One region of the Rhizobium sp. T1470 genome, then DNA from elsewhere that is predicted to be linked to it. Evidence: predicted binding sites of a transcription regulator. Region 1 holds the regulator's gene; the other holds the start of a gene.
What was found. Region 1 encodes PhoB, which activates phosphate uptake and scavenging genes when phosphate is short. Its sites were predicted from a motif close to TGTCATNNANCTGTCAT; they were not measured.

Region 1 (3,208 bases):
ATATCTACGATCCGGATATCGACGTCGTGGAACTGCGGGCCCGCGTCGGCATGGTGTTCCAGAAGCCGAACCCGTTCCCGAAGACGATCTACGAAAACGTCGCCTACGGCCCGCGCATCCACGGTCTCGCCAAGTCGAAGGCCGACATGGATCAGATCGTCGAACTCAGCCTGCAGCGCGCCGGCCTGTGGAACGAAGTGAAGGATCGTGTTCATGAAGCCGGCACCGGCCTTTCCGGTGGCCAGCAGCAGCGCCTCTGCATCGCCCGCGCCGTTGCCGTGAGCCCTGAAGTGATCCTGATGGACGAGCCGTGCTCTGCGCTCGATCCGATTGCGACGGCAAAGGTCGAGGAGCTGATCCACGAGCTTCGCGAGAACTACACGATCGTCATCGTGACGCACTCGATGCAGCAGGCTGCCCGTGTTTCGCAGCGCACCGCCATGTTCCACCTCGGCAACCTCGTCGAGGAGAACGATACCGACAAGATGTTCACCAACCCGGACGATCCGCGCACCCAGGACTACATCATGGGGCGCTTCGGTTGATCGCCGGCGTCGGTAACACTCACGATATTCAAGGATGATCCCTATGGCATCGACACATATCTTTTCTGCCTACGACGATGATTTGAAGTTCCTGTCCCGCCGTATCTCGGAAATGGGCGGCCTGGCCGAGCAGATGGTCTCGGATGCCGTTCGCGCTCTTGTAAACGGCGATACTGCCCTGGCCCAGAAGGTCATTTCTGACGACGTGATCCTCGACCACGCTGAACGCGAGATCGGTGACAAGGCAATCGTTACGATCGCCCGTCGCCAGCCGATGGCGGCCGACCTCCGCGAGATCATGGGTTCGATCCGCATCGCGGCCGATCTTGAGCGCGTCGGCGATCTCGGCAAGAACACCGCCAAGCGCGTCATTGCTGTCCAGAGTGCCGGCGTGCCGCGCAAGCTCGCCCGCGGCCTCGAGCACCTTTCCGAACTGGCGCTCGTCCAGCTCAAGGAAGTCCTCGACGTCTATACCAGCCGTGCTGCCGACAAGGCAAAGTCGATCCGCGAGCGCGACGAGGAAATCGACGCGATGTACACCTCGCTGTTCCGCGAGATGCTCACCTACATGATGGAAGATCCGCGCAACATCACCAGCTGCACGCATCTTCTGTTCTGCGCCAAGAACATCGAGCGCATCGGCGACCACGCCACCAACATTGCCGAGACCATCTATTACATGGCCACCGGTGCTCAGCCGGAAGGCGAACGTCCGAAGGACGATACCGCCAACACCGTCGGCGCCGTCACGGAATAGTCGTTCTGCGACCGCGCCCCCAGGAGACCGAAACGAATGATCCCTAAAGTAGCTGTCGTTGAAGACGAAGAAGCACTGAGCGTGCTTCTTCGCTATAACCTTGAAGCTGAAGGTTTTGAGGTCGATACCATCCTGCGCGGCGACGAGGCCGAGATCCGGCTGCAGGAACGCACGCCAGACCTTTTGATCCTGGATTGGATGCTGCCGGGTGTGTCCGGCATCGAGCTCTGCCGGCGTCTGCGTATGCGACCGGAAACCGAGCGCCTTCCCATCATCATGCTGACGGCTCGCGGCGAGGAAAGCGAACGCGTTCGCGGTCTCTCCACCGGCGCCGACGACTACGTCGTCAAGCCGTTTTCGACGCCGGAGCTTGTCGCGCGCGTCAAGGCAATGCTTCGTCGCGCCAAGCCGGAGGTGCTCTCCACGCTGCTGAAGTGCGGCGACATCGAGCTCGACCGCGAGACGCATCGCGTTCATCGCAAGAGCCGTGAAGTCCGCCTCGGCCCAACCGAGTTCCGGCTCCTCGAGTTCCTGATGGCGTCCCCCGGACGCGTCTTCTCGCGTTCACAGCTCCTCGACGGCGTCTGGGGTCACGATATCTATGTGGACGAACGCACCGTCGACGTCCATGTCGGTCGCCTGCGCAAGGCGCTGAACTTCTCCAACATGCAGGATGTCATCCGCACCGTGCGCGGCGCCGGATATTCCATGGAAGCATAAGGCTTCGATGGGGACCGAGCGGCTTTCATCTCGGAAACAAAAAAACGGGCCCGCGCGGGCCCGTTTTCTTTATTCCTTATCCGGCTTGCGCATCAGGCGACCCGGTTAGCGGCCTTGCGGCGCTCATTGACCGGCTGGTAGGCCATGCGCTGATGGTACGTGCAATACGGGGAGGAATCCGGGGACTCGCAGCCGCAGAAGTGGAAGTCGTCCTTCAGCGGATCGCCGACCGGCCACTTGCAGGTGCGCTCGGTCAGTTCCGTCAGGCCGAGGCGACGCGAAATCGGGACGACCACATTTGCGGCCGGGCGGAAGCGGACTTCCTCGACCGTGTCGATCTCGATCTCTTCCTTGAGCATCGTTGCACCCTGCTGGCGGGTGACGGTACGCGTGGTGATCCGCGATGCGTAGTTCGGTGCGCGCGGCGCCGATGTGGTGCGCTTGGGCGTTCTGACGGTGGTCGTCGAGCCGCCGGCCTTGGCACGACCGGGCAAACTCAAACGGTGAACTTTGCCAATGACGGCGTTACGGCTTACACCGCCAAGTTGCGCTGCGATCTGGCTGGCGCTCAGGCCCTCTGACCAAAGCTTCTTCAGTTTTTCAACGCGCTCGTCTGTCCAGTTCATGCCCCTGTCTCCGCCTTATTAGCGTTGGTGTAGGCAGAATCCCTCACCGTTGCCCCGGACGTATCCGAAGCAAGAAACGCTTGCTCGATTTTGGTGACTAGTTCCGCCGCATGCAGTCTAGTAATTGAGTTTTAACCTAGTGTGAGGCTGACTCCGTGACAAGAGTCGGTTGAATCTCGGCGAATCGATTCTCAGGTTTTCCCCAACTTGCTGGGCGCGAGAGTCATTTCTGCAACATTAATTGTTGATAGATCCGGAGCCTCCCGATCGCCGCTTGACGCATGCATCAAAACCTCAGTTTTGTTGACATTGCAGTGCGAAAAGTAAATAGTGCTGCTCGCCGCCGAAAGGCGGCATTTTTAATTTCCGGACCTGCATTCCTTAGCCGGCGTCCGGCTGCTGATGGTTATTGACAGGAGATCGCGCCATGGCTGAAGCCGCGCTTTACGACACCTACTCTCGTGCCCCGCTGCGGTTCGAGCGAGGGGAAGGCGTGTGGCTGATCACCGAAACGGGCGAGCGATATCTTGACTTCGGCGCAGGCGTTGCCGTTACCTCCG
Region 2 (3,208 bases), 1.7 Mb from region 1:
CCGATGATCTGGCGGACATCGCGCAGATGCTTCTCGTAGCGGCCTTCCAGGCCACAGATGAGCGCATCAGCTTCGCCGCGCTTTAGCGCCAAAGCGCCAATGACCGTCGTGTTTGTGCGCACGATCGTGCGGGCCGCTTCCGGAATGACGCCACGCCGTCCGACCAGTGAGAAGTAAAGATCCACGTATTCGCGGAAGCGCGGATCGTCTTCCGGATTGATCACGTCGAAATCTGCAAGCGGGCGGATGCGCAGACCGTAACGCTGCAGGCGGGTTTCGATGACCGATGGGCGGCCGATCAGAATCGGCTCGGCAATGCCTTCTTCGAGCAGGACCTGTGCTGCGCGCAGGACGCGCTCATCCTCGCCTTCGGAGAAGATAACCCGCTTGCGCTCGGCGTTCTTGGCCGCCGCAAAGATCGGTTTCATGATGAAGCCGGAACGGAAGACGAAGCGATTGAGCTGATCGAGATAGGCGTCAAAATCGATGATCGGACGCAACGCGACACCGCTCTCGGCAGCGGCTCTCGCGACTGCCGGGGCAATGCGCAGGATCAGGCGCGGATCGAAGGGCGAGGGGATCAGATAGTTTGGACCGAAGACCGGTGTCTCGCCGGAATAAGCGCGGGCTGCGACATCAGATGGTTCCTCGCGTGCAAGGGCGGCAATGGCGCGCACGGCGGCCATCTTCATTTCTTCGTTGATCGTCACTGCGCCGCAATCCAGCGCCCCGCGGAAAATGTAGGGGAAGCAGAGAACGTTGTTCACCTGGTTCGGGAAGTCGGAACGACCGGTGCAGATCATCGCATCGGGGCGGGCAGCGCGGGCGAGATCGGGCATGATCTCCGGCGTCGGGTTGGCAAGCGCCATGATCAGCGGGTTCTCGGCCATCTGCGCGAGCAGTTCCGGATTCAGCACGCCGGCGGCGGAAAGGCCAAGAAAGACGTCGGCGCCGCCGATGTTTTCGGCGAGCGTGCGCGTGTCGCTCTTCTGGGCATAGACGCTTTTCCACTTGTCCATCAATTCGGCGCGGCCTTCGTAGACGAGGCCTTCGATGTCATGGACCCAGATATTTTCCCGCTTGGCACCCAGCGTGACGAGGAGGTTGAGGCAAGCAAGGGCTGCCGCGCCGGCGCCTGAGGCAACGATTTTGACCTCGTCAATCTTCTTGTTCGCCAGTTCCAGGCCATTGAGGATCGCGGCAGCGACGATGATGGCGGTACCATGCTGGTCATCGTGGAAAACCGGGATCTTCATGGTCTCGCGGAGCCGACGCTCGATCTCGAAACATTCCGGCGCCTTGATATCCTCGAGATTGATGCCGCCGAAGGTCGGCTCGAGCGAGGCGACGGTGGAGACCATCTGATCGACACTCGGTGCCTCGACTTCGATGTCGAAGACGTCGATGTTTGCGAATTTCTTGAAAAGGACGGCCTTGCCTTCCATGACTGGCTTTGAGGCAAGCGGACCGATATTGCCGAGGCCGAGAACGGCCGTGCCGTTGGAAATGACTGCAACCAGATTGGCGCGCGAGGTGTAGTCGGCGGCCGTTTCGGGATTATCGCGGATCGCCAGGCATGGTGCTGCAACACCCGGGGAATAGGCGAGCGCCAAGTCGCGCTGGTTGCCGAGCGGTTTGATTGCCTGGATTTCGATCTTGCCCGGACGGGGATAGCGGTGAAAGTAGAGCGCCTGCTCGTCGAGGCTTCCACCTGCCAAATTCTTTTCCGTCTTGGACTTTTCCTGATGATCCATCGTCGCCTCCGAGCTGCCGCATGCTGTCTTGGAGTGTTTTCAATACATCAAACGGCATGGCGGAACAGTCGGAATTTCCGTTCGAAATGCGAAAACAACGCAAATCTGCCGTGACGTCAGCGCAGGTCCACCGAAACCGGGAAAATCCACCGGGACAGCAGCATGTCATCTTCCTGAAACACGACTCTGGTTTTGGAGGGGGAGGTGAACGATGGGACACGAGCAGGATGCTTGTGAGGGACAATATGGATACGCGGCACTTCCGTACGCTTTTCATTTCCGATGTGCATCTCGGCTCCAAGGCCGCGAAAGTTGACTTCCTGCTCGACTTTCTCAAGCATCACGAGGCGGATACCATCTTTCTTGTCGGCGATATCATCGACGGCTGGCGGCTGAAGCGTAGCTGGTACTGGCCGCAGGATTGCAACGACGTTGTCCAGAAGCTGCTGCGCAAGGCGCGCAAGGGCACGCGGGTCATCTATATCCCGGGCAATCACGACGAATTCCTTCGCGACTTTCCGGGCACCCATTTCGGCGGCATCGAGGTCGCTGAACGGATGATGCACGAAGCGGCCGACGGCAAGAAATACCTCGTGCTGCATGGCGACGAGTTCGACGTCGTCGTGCGCAACGCGCGCCTGCTCGCCTATCTCGGCGACTGGGCCTACGACATGGCGATCATGATCAATATCGGCCTAGCAGCCATCCGCCGCCGAATGGGCATGCCCTATTGGTCGTTTTCGGCATGGGCCAAGCTGCAGGTCAAACACGCAGTCAACTTCATCGGCGAGTTCCAGCGTGTCGTCGCTGAAGAAGCCCGCAAGCACGGTGCCGACGGCGTGATCTGTGGCCATATCCACCACGCGGTGATGGAGGACATGGACGGCATCCGTTACATCAATACCGGCGACTGGGTCGAAAGCTGCACGGCGATTGCCGAGCATCAGGACGGCACGTTTGAATTGATCGAGTGGCGTGCAACGAGTGGCATACAGCCGATGCCGATGGCGATCGGCCATCGTGAAAAGGAAGTCGCGCAGCAGGCCGCTTAAGCGCGGCCTTCGCTCCCCAATTCTATGCATCAATTTAGCCCGTTGTGTCTTTGCGACAGGCCCTATTTATTTTTTGAAACGTTTCAGATGGGCAATTTCTTGCCATAGTCGCCTTTAGGTTGATGTGTTAGGCAACGTTCAGTTTCCTGCAGGTCCACCGATGATTCCCGCTCAAAATCCTCCGGCAAGTGAGGAGGCACCGCCGCGCTTTCGGCTGCTCAGTGCCTTGTCGTACTGTGCGCCTTTACTCGTCAATGGCGTGGCCTTACCGTTCTTCCCGATGTGGCTTGCGCTGCACCAGTTCAACGACCATGAGATCGGCGTCATTCTCGCCGTGCCGATGGTCGTGCGAGTCCTCGTCGCCCCTATTGTCGCGATGTATGCCGACCGGATGAAGGAACG

Region 2: the regulator PhoB is predicted to act here: its motif matches at 1,918-1,934, upstream of WGT02_RS12720 (UDP-2,3-diacylglucosamine diphosphatase).

The regions. Positions count from the first base shown of each region.
Region 1 is NZ_CP148091.1:826,657-829,864, forward strand. It holds gene pstB (phosphate ABC transporter ATP-binding protein PstB) at 1-545, shown strand, start outside; gene phoU (phosphate signaling complex protein PhoU) at 589-1,302, shown strand; gene phoB (phosphate regulon transcriptional regulator PhoB) at 1,339-2,022, shown strand; gene WGT02_RS04150 (GcrA family cell cycle regulator) at 2,115-2,648, opposite strand; gene WGT02_RS04155 (aspartate aminotransferase family protein) at 3,076-3,208, shown strand, end outside.
Region 2 is NZ_CP148091.1:2,516,469-2,519,676, reverse strand. It holds gene WGT02_RS12725 (NADP-dependent malic enzyme) at 1-1,754, opposite strand, end outside; gene WGT02_RS12720 (UDP-2,3-diacylglucosamine diphosphatase) at 2,000-2,806, shown strand; gene WGT02_RS12715 (MFS transporter) at 2,967-3,208, shown strand, end outside.